Regions from separate parts of the Pseudoalteromonas sp. SaAl2 genome, predicted to be linked through region 3. Evidence: predicted binding sites of a transcription regulator. Region 3 holds the regulator's gene; each other region holds the start of a gene.

Region 1 (4,274 bases), 510 kb from region 3:
GGGCAAGTAGGCGGCACACTCGCTGAAAACTTAGTCGGTGAACAAAACGAAATAACGGTTGTTGATATAGATGGCAATCGCTTACGTGAGTTACAAGACAAGTACGACCTACAAGGTGTTACTGGCCACAGCGCACACCCAGATGTATTACGCAGGGCTGGTGCCGAAGACGCCGATATGATCATTGCGGTAACCAGCTCAGACGAAGTCAACATGGTAGCCTGCCAAGTGGCTTACAGTATTTTTAATACACCGACTAAAATAGCCCGTATTCGTTCTGAGCAATACCTAAAGTACCGTGAAAAGCTATTCCAAAACGACGATTTACCTGTTGACCACTATATTGCACCTGAGCAATTGGTGACTAAGTATATTCGCCGTTTAATCGATTACCCCGGCGCATTACAGGTATTACAGTTTGGCGATGGCATGCTGTCATTAGTGGCTGTAAAAGCGTACTACGGTGGCTTGCTGGTCGGCTATGCACTTTCAGCTCTCAAAGAGCATATTCCTAATGTTGAGACACGCGTAGCGGCTATTTATCGCCAAGGTAAAGCCATCAAGCCATTAGGTACCACCGTGATTGAAGCTGACGATGAAGTATTTTTCCTTGCAGCAACCAAACACATTCGCGCAGTAATGAACGAACTGCAAAAGCTTGAGCGCTCATACAAAAAAATTATGATCGCCGGTGGTGGTAACATTGGTGCAGGACTCGCCCGCTCGTTGGAAAAAAACCACAGTGTAAAACTGCTTGAACGCAGTAAAGAACGCGCCGAACAATTATCAGAATTACTCGACAACACCGTTGTTTTTTGTGGTGACGCTTCAGATCAAGAGCTCCTCTCTGAAGAGCACATTGAACAGGTTGATGTATTTATCGCAGTAACAAATGATGATGAAGCAAACATAATGTCAGCCATGTTAGCAAAACGCATGGGGGCACAAAAAACCATGGTGCTAATACAGCGCGGCGCATACGTTGATTTAGTACAAGGTGGCGAAATAGACATAGCAATATCACCGCAGCAAGCCACAATCTCAGCATTGCTTACTCATGTACGCCGTGGTGACATTGTTAATGTTTATTCACTGCGTAAAGGTGCTGCAGAAGCAATTGAAGCGGTAGCCCATGGCGACGAAACACACGTCAAAAGTTGTTGGTCGCGCTATTTCAGACATAAAACTCCCTGCAGGCACCACCATTGGCGCTATTGTACGAAACGACGATGTACTCATTGCCCACGACGATACCATCATCCATTCTGGCGACCACGTTATTATGTTCTTAATCGACAAGAAACATATCACTGTCGTTGAAAAACTATTCCAAGTTAGCGCCATTTTCTTGTAAACATAAAAAAGCAGCTTTGCCTATTTTATAAGGTAAAGCTGCTTTAACGTATATGAAGTGAAATTACCGTATTTTCTATTACCAAACAGTACTACTGTACTTTAGAGAACTCTTCTTTTGAAAGTTCGCCATTTTGGTCAGTATCTAACGCCGAAAAAATTTCAACAAGTTGCGCATTCACAGAGGCTTCTTTTTGGCTAATTACGCCATCGCCATCTGTATCGAATGTGTCAAAGCTCACAGCAGCAAAAGCAGCAGATGAAGTTGCAAGGGCAAGAATAGCGAGTGTTGTATTAATATGTTTCATAATTTGTATCCTAATAAATAAAGGGTAAGAAATCCTTTTCAGAGATCCATTATGTGATAAAATTCACATTAAGCTTCTGAAAACTCTTGTTTTGAAAGCTCACCATTGCCATCAGTATCAAGCTCTGAAAATTGACTCATCAACTTTGCATCCACCGACGCTTCGCTTTGACTAATTACACCATTGCCATCAACATCTAAAGTATCAAAGTCTGTGCCAGCAAAAGCGGCTGATGAAGATGCAAGTGCGATAAGTGCTAATGTTTTATTTAATGTGTTCATAATAAAATTCCTTCAGTTTCTATCTGTTAATGCATAAATTAGTAAGAGTGGAAATCCTTTTCTAAGATCCCTGTGGCTCTATTAAGCCTTTGAAAACTCTTCTTTCGAAAGTTCACCGTTGCCGTCTGTATCCAGCTCTGTAAACTTACTCATTAATGCAGCATCAACTGATGCTTCGCTTTGGCTGATAACACCATTGCCATCTACGTCAAGCGTATCGAAGTCTGTAGCAGCAAATGCCGCTGATGAAGAAGCTAGTGCGATAAGTGCTAAGGTTTTATTTAATGTGTTCATAATCAATCTTCCTTCAAAGTTTATGTACGATGCGATTAAAAGCTTAACCACGTTTTCGTTTCGTTCGAGTTAAGTATTACAACTTCAATGCCAAGATTGATAAACCCTTTTAAAACATACAGTTGAAAGGAATATCAGCAATAATAACAACTATTTGCTGAAATATATGTTGCTGTTTAGCAACACCTCTTCCCTAACGAAAATAAAAACCTTTATTTTCAAACAGTTAGATTTAATAAAAAAGACACAATATTGAAGAAGGGATAATTAAAAGGGTTTTATTAACTAAAATAGAGGTAAACGCTTGCTGAACAGCATTTTTTGAAGAAGCTTATTAAATTAATTTAACTTCTTAACATGTTGATTAAATTTAACTATTTAATTTATTTTTATAAAATCTATAAATTAATTCGTCGTATTTGTGTAAATCGTAAGGTTTGTTGCAAATAAGCGAAAGCAGTGATTTAAATCACTGCGCTTTATTTTATAAAACAACCTCAGTAGTTACTTTGGTCTTTACTGAATTAGCAATAAAGCATAGTTCATGTGCTTGATGATGCAATTCTTCAAGCTGCTCGATAGTTGCTTGCTCGCCAGAGAACTTAACGCACGGTTTTAACACAACCTCAGTCATGGCCATACGGTTATCAGCCCCTTTTTCCATTACGCCAACAGCATTATCGGTATAACTCTGAACCACAAACCGCTTTTTTGCAGCTATTGATAAAAAGAACAACATATGGCAACTCGAAAGTGAGGCTATAAAAGCCTCTTCTGGGTCAACATTTTCAGCAACTGAGTAAGGTAATGGCACGATATGTGGCGATGACGAGGCTTCAATGGCCGCTCCACCATCAAACTGCCACTGGTGAGCTCGGCTGTATTTATTATCTACAAACGATTCGCTAGGGTTGCGTGACCAAGTCACTTTCGCACTATACTCAGACATTAAAACTCCCACCTTATATAAATTTACACATCCCGCAGCCTAATACTGCATTAGGTCTGTCACGGTAGCTATAACGATTATAAAAACTCTCCCTCCCTTTAACTGAAAACAATCCTACTGTTGCACCTTTTTTTGCTGCGCCCGTCAAATACATTTCTATATTATTCATAATCAATGCACCAATACCTTGCCTTTGAAAGTCTGGTTCGACAGCCACATCTTGAACATAAAAAAATAAGCCTCCATCACCAATTACACGACCCATTCCAATCAGTCTCTGTTCTTGGCGGATCACGACATGAAATAGTGAGTTATATAAACTAACACTTGCCATCTGTTTATCTACCTCACCCCATCCTACCTTTTCCCTCAAAAAAATATATTCTTCAAGGGTCGGGGCGTTAAATTCCACTTTCAATTTATCGTCTAGCATTAAATATGACTCCTGCTCTAATACACTAAAACCAGTAAGCTTAAATAATTAAAGAAAAAGCGCTTAACCAAATCAACTGCACACCATATGCTAATCTTTGATAAGCCCCTGCATTTGTGCGCTGTTTAAATGCTTTAGTTAGCTTGAAGCAAAAATAACAGGTGACGCAAACAAAGCAGGCTGAAAACACTCTAAAGCTAATGGATAAGTAATCACTTATCGCGATTAAAATTGGCGCGATCAATAATGACAATAGCATAACTAATCCTGCCCAAGAATGGACTTGGCAAGTTACAGTAGGTGATTCTGTATAAGGGTTTGCATCCATTGGGAAATACCCAGCGACCCAAGTTCCTATACCATGGACAATAGAAAGCCAGCCCACTAAAACAACTAATATAGGTGCATTTTCAAGATTAATTACATACCAACCAAAAGCGCAAAAAAGTATGCCTAAAGGGTAGTTGTTTATAAGGGGAGATAATTTTTCTGTCGCACTTCCTGCTGCGCCAAGCTCGCTGCAAAATTGTTTATTATGGCTATAAGTTTAGCGACTGTAAAAACACCAATTACAATCCAAATACTTGCGATAATTGCAGTATAAGCTAATAATTCAAACATAATTTACTTCCATGTGTAGTCAAACTACCATGATA
Region 2 (4,274 bases), 180 kb from region 3:
GGTGTTAATGTTTGTGCTTCATCTGTACCAGATGCACGAACGTTAGTAAGTTGCTTACCTTTAAGGGCGTTCACTGTAAGGTCGTTATCACGGCTATGAATACCGATAACCATACCTTCATAAACTTCAACACCATGACCGATGAATAAACGGCCGCGCTCTTGTAAGTTAAATAATGCGTTAGTAAGTGCTTTACCTGTTGCGTTTGCAATCATTACACCGTTCTTACGAACACCTAGTTCGCCACCTTTGTGCGGACCGTAGTGATCGAACGTATGGTAAAGTAAACCAGAACCTGATGTTAACGTCATGAACTCAGTTTGGAAACCGATTAAACCACGGCTTGGGATCATAAAGTCCATACGCATACGGCCTTTACCATCTGGCGCCATATCAGTTAGCTCACCCTTACGAAGACCAATTTGTTCCATGATAGAACCCTGGTGCTCTTCTTGACAGTCAATTGTTAGTGTTTCATATGGTTCTTCTAACACGCCATCAACAGTACGTAAGATTACTTCTGGACGAGATACTGCTAGCTCGTAACCTTCACGACGCATGTTCTCGATTAAGATACCTAGGTGTAATTCACCACGACCAGAAACACGGAAGCTATCTGGGTTATCAGTATCTGCAACGCGAAGTGCTACGTTGTGTACTAGTTCTTTGTCTAAACGCTCACGGATATTACGTGATGTTACAAACTTACCTTCTTTACCACAGAAAGGAGAGTTATTTACAGAGAACGTCATCGTTACTGTAGGTTCATCAACGCTTAGCGGTGGTAACGCTTCAACGTTGTTAGGACAACAAAGCGTATCTGAAATCTTAAGCTCGCCAAGACCAGTTACCGTTACGATGTTACCAGCGAAAGCTTTATCAGTTTCGATACGCTCAAGACCTAGGTAACTTTGTACTGAACCAATTTTACCGTTACGAGTGGTGCCGTCAGCACTAATAACCGTAACTTGTTGGTTAGGCGCAACAGAACCTCGTTTGATACGACCAATACCAATTACACCTTTATAAGAGTTGTAATCAAGCTGTGAAATCTGCATTTGGAAGTCACCTTCAGGATCTGCATCCGGCGGTGATACTTCGTCAACGATCATCTTGAACATAGGTTCCATGTTGTCTGATGGTTCGTCTAAATCTAATGTTGCCCAACCGTTGATAGCTGATGCGTAGATTACTTTAAAGTCTAACTGTTCGTCAGTAGCGCCAAGGTTGTCGAATAAATCAAAAATTTGATCCATAACCCAATCTGGACGAGCGCCTGGCTTATCAATTTTATTGATAACAACGATTGGCTTTAAGCCTTGCGCGAATGCTTTTGCGTTACGAAACGCGTTTGCGGCATTGGACCTTCTTGAGCATCAACAAGTAGTAATACTGAGTCAGCCATCGAAAGTACGCGTTCAACTTCACCACCGAAATCGGCGTGTCCCGGGGTATCTACGATATTGATATGGTAGTCTTTCCAAGAAATAGCTGTGTTTTTAGCTAAAATGGTAATACCACGTTCTTTCTCAATGTCGTTTGAGTCCATCACGCGCTCTTCGTTACCGCCGCGTGTTTCTAATGTACCTGATTGCTCAAGTAGTTTGTCAACCAAAGTTGTTTTACCATGGTCAACGTGCGCGATAATCGCTATATTTCTTAACTGTTCGATGCTCATATATTTACTCAGAGAAGTTTATTCTCATTGATCCTGCAAGATCTACGCACTCATCTGCGTTTTCACCAGATGTCCCAGCATAGGATTTAAAAGGGCGCATATTATCCCTCATTAATGACATGGATGAAAGTTTATCCAATATAAATTTGAAAACTTTCTCAATACTTTTACTAAGTATCTGTTTTATATATGACAATTAAATGAATTAAATTTCATTTATTTTCTTAAAATCAATTTTTGAGCTATTTTGAGGATATTTTTGGCACTATTTTGCAATTGGGTTATGCTGATTTGAGCGTTTAAAATATCAGCTAAATGAAACCTGTAAAGATTGCACCAATATGAAAATACTTCGCACCAAAATGGTGCTTTAATGTATACTTATTTACTTTGCTTATATTTTTTAACAGTGCAAACAGCTAGTTACAAACATGGCACAGAATCAGCTTGCTAGAGAACAAAAGCAATTATGCAGCAATAATAAAACCCAACAGTTGGAGGACACATGTCACAATCGGTTTTAGATTTTATTAAAGAAAATGACGTCAAGTTCATTGATTTACGCTTTACTGATACAAAAGGTAAAGAACAACATGTTTCTATTCCTCATCACCAAGTTGATGAAGACTTTTTTGAAGACGGTAAGATGTTCGACGGTTCTTCAATCGCGGGCTGGAAAGGCATTAACGAATCGGACATGGTATTAATGCCAGTTCCTGAATCAGTAAAACTTGACCCTTTCACAGAAGAAACAACACTAATCGTACGTTGTGACGTGGTAGAGCCTTCTACATTGCAAGGTTATGAACGTGATCCTCGCTCTGTTGCGAAACGCGCTGAAGAATATATGCGTTCAACAGGTATCGCTGATACTGTATTATTTGGTCCAGAGCCAGAGTTCTTCCTATTTGATGATGTTAAATACAAATCAGATATGTCTGGCTCTATGTATAAAATTGATGCAGAAGAAGCGTCATGGAACTCAGATAAAGAATACGAAGGCGGTAATACAGGTCACCGTCCAGGTGTTAAAGGTGGTTATTTCCCATGTTCACCAGTTGATTCTTCACAAGATTGGCGTTCAGCAACGTGTTTAGTTCTTGAAGAACTAGGTCAAGTTGTTGAAGCACATCATCACGAAGTTGCAACCGCAGGTCAAAACGAAATCGCTACTCGCTTCAATACCATGGTATTAAAAGCAGATGAAATCCAAGAAATGAAATATGTTATTCACAACATGGCTCACTTATATGGAAAAACAGCGACGTTTATGCCTAAGCCAATCGTTGGTGATAACGGTTCTGGTATGCACTGTCACCAGTCTTTAGCTAAAGACGGTGTTAACTTATTCGCAGGCGACAAGTACGGCGGTCTTTCTGAAGATGCACTTTATTACATTGGTGGTATCATCAAGCATGCTAAAGCAATCAATGCATTTGCTAATGCGTCAACTAACTCGTACAAACGTTTAGTACCAGGCTTTGAAGCACCAGTAATGCTTGCATACTCAGCACGTAACCGTTCTGCTTCAATCCGTATTCCAGTAGTACCATCTGAAAAAGGTCGTCGTATCGAAGTTCGCTTCCCAGATCCAACTGCGAACCCTTACCTTGCATTTGCTTCGATGCTTATGGCTGGCCTTGACGGTATCAAAAACAAGATCCACCCTGGCGATGCAATGGATAAAGATTTATACGATTTACCAGCAGAAGAAGCCGCTGAAATTCCAACAGTTGCAGCATCACTAGACGAAGCACTAGCAGCACTTGATGCTGATCGTGAGTTCTTAACTCAAGGTGGTGTATTCACTGACGACCTAATCGATGCTTATATCTCGCTTAAGTCTCAAGAAGTTGAAAAGCTTAACATGACAACTCACCCTGTTGAGTTTGAAATGTACTACAGCGTTTAATACGCTGTAGCTAAAATTGTCTAGTTATAGATAATATATGTGTGTTCTCAAGGCCCGTTTTACGGGCTTTTTTTATGGCAAAATGTTTAATTCTCCACTAAAGTTTAATTAGCGTAAAAAATGCAGGGTTAAAGGGTGAAAACAAAGATTTTGGTATTGCTGACGACAATTTTATTCAGCTTTTATGGTTATTCAGGTGATAAAAAGATTTATACTTGGAAGGATAAAAATGGCGCAGTTGTTTTTTCTGATACTCCTAAAGTGGGTGCGCAGGAAGTTAAATTAACAAGCCAAATACTTTCTATGCCTACCACTGATACCAGTATTCTAAATGAAGCAAAACCTGCCACCAGTATAAGCTTTAAAATTGTCATCGCATCTCCAGCCCATGAAGAAACCGTTAGAGAAAATACCGGCTCAGTTTATGTGACCAGCCGAGTTTCACCGCGATTTGAGAATGGCTTTAAAATTCAATTATACGTTGATGGGGTAGCTTACGCAGAACCCAGTAACTCTAGCACGTTTGCACTACGCAATGTTGACCGCGGCGAGCATTCCTTACAAGTTAAATTATTTAACCAAAGAGGCAAACTATTGTCGGTTAGCCCAACAAGTGTATTCTTTATGCATCGGCAGTCATCATTATAGCCTACGCTATTTTTTATAATGGCGCTCTGATTATAA
Region 3 (4,274 bases):
AGCTTGTTTATCGTCTTGATATAAGGTAATAGTCGCGTCAAACTTCAGCGCGAGCTGAGCTAAAACGCTGGCAGCTCGTGCATGTAATCCTAATTTATTTTTGATTAAAAAAGTGTCTTCTAAATGCATATCAAAGCCTATAGCAGATATTATTCTTGTTCACGATGACGGATTTTTACATTGCTATGACTCATTGCAAAACTTTCACCTATAGTTTGCGCCAAGTAGACAGAGCGGTGTTGCCCGCCGGTACAACCAATAGCAATAGTTAGATAGCTGCGGTTATTACGCTCTAAGTGAGGCAGCCAAGTTTGTACAAAGGTCTGAATCTGCCAAGTAAACTTTTGTACTATGCTGTGGCTAGCTAAATAGTCTTTTACTGGTTGATCTAGGCCTGTAAGTGGCTTTAGCTCAGGCTCCCAGTGTGGGTTTGGTAAAAATCGGGCATCAAATACGTAATCAGCTTCTTTAGGGATACCGTGCTTAAAACCAAAAGATTCAAAAGTGATAATTAACTTTTTATCTTTTTTACCTAAAATCTTCTCACGAATTGATTCTGCTAATTGGTGAACGCTCAACTCTGTTGTATCAAGAATAAAATCAGCACGAGTGATCAATACATCAAGCAATACTTTTTCTTGTTTGATGGCTAAATCAAGGGGCAGAGAATCTAACGATAAAGGGTGCAAACGGCGAGTTTCAGAAAAGCGTTTGATCAGCGTTTGGTCGTCACTGTCTAAATAAAATAAAGTTGGGTTTGCAAAGCCAGGTAAATACTCAAGAATGTCATTAAACTCTTCTTGTTCTTTTGGCAGATTGCGCACATCAATACTAACTGCTGTTTTATCATAGTTATCAGAAACGCTTCGTACGAGTGAAGGCAGCAAGTTCACAGGAATATTATCAACACAATAATAACCTAGATCTTCTAATACGCGAAGGGCAACAGATTTACCAGAACCTGAACGCCCACTGATGATAATTAACTCCATGTAATGACTCCTTCACTTTCCTAAGACAGCTCGACAATAACTTGGTATAAGTCGTGGTCAGATTTAGCGCTACGTAATTGTTTACAAAAAATCTTTATCGTTAAGTTTATCAGCAATTGTGGCCAAGGTCTTTAAATGAAGTTGGCTGTCACCATCAGGTACGATGAGTGCCACAAATATATCTACAGGACGGTTATCAATCGCATCAAAGTTAATGGGCGTTTCGCTCACTAGTATCAGTGCTAATGGAGTATCAACACCCGTTATTCTACCGTGAGGAATAGCAATTCCACGGCCAATACCTGTGCTACCTAATTTTTCTCGATTAAGTAACGAGTTAAGAATTTCTTGTTCTGAAAGGTGAGGGAGTTGTTCATGAGCCAACTGGCTAATAAATTCTAAAATTCGTTTTTTGCTATTAAAAAGGACCGCAGCTTTACTGCAGTCCTTACAAGTAAGTGAACTTAGTTTCATAATATTAGTGTCGAGCGTGCTTCTCTTTGTGTTTGATAACTTGACGGTCTAGTTTATCTATTAGGGCGTCAATCGCAGCGTACATGTCTTGATGTTCGGTTGAAGCAAATAAATCAGCACCACTGAGGTGTATTGTGGCTTCTGCTTTTTGGCTTAGCTTTTCTACGTCTAAAATGACGTGCACGTTGTTTATATGATCAAAGTGCCTTTCAAGCTTTGCAAACTTATTGTGTACATAGTCTCTAAGTGAATCGGTAATTTCTACGTGACGACCAGTTAAATTCAGTTGCATAAGCATTTTCCTTCTTTGTTTTTTTACGCCTTAAATCAAACTCTTTCTTTGATTCGACGGTGGAATAGCCAGTGACTCGCGATATTTTGCAATTGTACGTCTAGCTACTTTGATACCTTGCTCTGCCAATATATCTGCAATTTTGCTATCACTCAATGGTTTCGCTGAGTTTTCTGCGCTAATTAATTTTCTAATTAATGCGCGGATCGCTGTAGATGAACATTCACCACCGTTTTCAGTGCTCACATGGCTTGAGAAAAAATACTTTAACTCAAAAATCCCTCTTGGGGTGTGCATGTACTTTTGCGTGGTAACACGTGAGATGGTTGATTCATGCATCTCTACCATTTCAGCAACATCGTTTAATACCATAGGGCGCATTGCTTCAGGGCCATGCTCAAAGAACCCTTGTTGCTGTTGAACGATACAGTTGGTTACTTTAAGTAATGTGTCATTACGGCTTTCTAAACTTTTTATAAACCACTTTGCTTCTTGCAAGTGGGAGCGAATAAATTGGCTGTCGCTACTCGATTTAACCGAGCGAGACATAGCTGCATATTGGCTGTTTACTCTAATTTTAGGCATGCTATCGGGGTTTAACTCAACAACCCAACGGCCTTTAATTTTCTTTACTGAGACATCTGGAATAACGTATTCAGACTCTTCACGTACGATGCTATCCGCAGGCTTTGGGTTTAGACTGTGGATGAGTGTCATCACTTCTTTAAGTTCATCTTCCTTAAGCTTAGTCTTTTTCATCAAAGTGCGATAGTCACGACTGGCCAATAAATCGATGTGTTCAGTTAAAATCATTTTTGTCTCGCTAATCCAAGGAGTTGCGGGGTCAAATTGATTTAGTTGAATACATAAACATTCTTGCAAGCTGCGTGCACCAATACCAATTGGGTCAAACAGTTGAATACGTTTTAAAACGGCTTGCACTTCATCAAGCTCAATTTCTTCTTCGTTATTATCTTTATTTAGGCTCTCTGCAATGTCTTCACAACTTAGAGTTAAAATACCTGACTCGTCGATAGCTTCGACAATGGCAATAGCGATCGCCTCGTCGGTCGGACTAAATGGGGTGAGCTGTAACTGCCACATAATATATTCATGCAAGGTTTCGGTTGAAGCACCTTGATAAATAGATTCATCTTCAGGCATCGGGCCTGATGAGCTGGCAGGAGCAGCACTCATGTACTCATCCCAGGTCACATCCATAGCCATGTCATCACTTACTGTGTCTTTATTAAGTGCTTCGCTGCTTTCTTGTTCGTATTCGCTGGGTGTTTCATCGGCTGAGGCACTTACTGTGACATCGTCAGTGTCTTGTTTTTGTTCATTTTTGCCAGCCGTTTCATCACCAAACTCTTGCTCTTCGACCTCAAGTAATGGATTGCTGTCGAGTGCTTCTTGAATTTCTTGCTGGAGATCCAATGTACTTAACTGCAATAAGCGAATTGCTTGTTGCAGTTGTGGTGTCATTGTAAGTTGCTGGCCCATGCGCAGCTGGAGTGATTGCCTCATTTATCTCTAACAATCCTTTTATTGTGTTGTCATAATTTAGTTTAGCAGATAGTTAGCTGAGTGTTGCTTTATAGCCTAAATTGCTCACCCAGATATACATCGCGAACTGTTTGGTTGGCAAGTACATGCTCAGGAGTTCCTGATGCAATTAACTCCCCATGAGAAACTATGTAGGCTTTTTCACAAACATCAAGGGTTTCTCTTACATTATGGTCGGTTATTAGTACACCGATGCCACGGTTTTTAAGGTGCTCGATAATCTTCTTTATATCTAACACTGAAATGGGATCAACACCAGCAAAAGGCTCATCTAATAGGATAAATTTAGGATTTGCGGCTAAAGCACGCGCAATTTCAACACGGCGGCGTTCACCACCTGACAATGCCATGCCTTGACTATCACGAATGTGTTGAATGCTAAATTCATCAAGTAGGCTATCTAAGGCTTCTTCACGGGCTGTTTTATTTAGCTCTTTACGGGTTTCTAAAATCGCCATCAGGTTTTGGTAAACGGTCAATTTACGAAAAATAGATGACTCTTGTGGTAAGTAGCCAATACCCAAGCGAGCACGGCTGTGCATGGGTAATAATGTAATATCGTTATCATCAATACTAATTTTACCTTTATCGCTGGGCACTAAGCCAACAATCATATAAAAAGTGGTGGTTTTGCCTGCGCCATTAGGACCTAGCAGACCAACAATACTCCCAGCGCTAACTTCTAAGCCAACACTTTTTACAACTTGGCGGCCCTTGTAGCTTTTTGCTAAAAACTCGGCTTTTAATGTACTCATGGCTGGCCTTTTGATTTTTTGCTATCGACAGGTACTAAAATTGTATGCACGCGGTCATTTGAGTCTTCGCCTCTTTCAGCACTTATTAGCTGCTGTTCCATATCGTAGGTGATGCTTTTAGCGTTAATTTTTTGCCCTGCTTGGGTTACTTTCGCATTACCTATTAAAGTTAACAGGCGCTTTGCTACATCGTAA

The links. The regulator sigma-54, encoded in region 3, starts transcription at its own class of promoters, with help from an activator protein. The targets are predictions, from matches to a motif close to GTTGGCACGNNNNTNGNNT.
Region 1: a site for sigma-54 is predicted at 2,313-2,331, ahead of ACU8V8_RS16670 (EF-hand domain-containing protein). Genes of this name have one in related genera too.
Region 2: a site for sigma-54 is predicted at 2,109-2,127, ahead of glnA (glutamate--ammonia ligase). Genes of this name have one in related genera too.

The regions. Positions count from the first base shown of each region.
Region 1 is NZ_CM129605.1:3,543,316-3,547,589, reverse strand. It holds partial or broken gene trkA (Trk system potassium transporter TrkA) at 1-1,354, shown strand, start outside; gene ACU8V8_RS16680 (EF-hand domain-containing protein) at 1,446-1,661, opposite strand; gene ACU8V8_RS16675 (calmodulin) at 1,730-1,942, opposite strand; gene ACU8V8_RS16670 (EF-hand domain-containing protein) at 2,024-2,236, opposite strand; gene ACU8V8_RS16665 (OsmC family protein) at 2,721-3,185, opposite strand; gene ACU8V8_RS16660 (GNAT family N-acetyltransferase) at 3,199-3,618, opposite strand; partial or broken gene ACU8V8_RS16655 (DUF998 domain-containing protein) at 3,659-4,239, opposite strand.
Region 2 is NZ_CM129605.1:3,211,926-3,216,199, forward strand. It holds partial or broken gene typA (translational GTPase TypA) at 1-1,678, opposite strand, end outside; gene glnA (glutamate--ammonia ligase) at 2,184-3,590, shown strand; gene ACU8V8_RS15165 (DUF4124 domain-containing protein) at 3,726-4,238, shown strand.
Region 3 is NZ_CM129605.1:3,030,155-3,034,428, reverse strand. It holds gene ACU8V8_RS14345 (HPr family phosphocarrier protein) at 1-129, opposite strand, end outside; gene rapZ (RNase adapter RapZ) at 150-992, opposite strand; partial or broken gene ptsN (PTS IIA-like nitrogen regulatory protein PtsN) at 1,013-1,466, opposite strand; gene hpf (ribosome hibernation promoting factor) at 1,471-1,758, opposite strand; gene ACU8V8_RS14325 (RNA polymerase factor sigma-54) at 1,789-3,285, opposite strand; gene lptB (LPS export ABC transporter ATP-binding protein) at 3,354-4,079, opposite strand; gene lptA (lipopolysaccharide transport periplasmic protein LptA) at 4,076-4,274, opposite strand, start outside.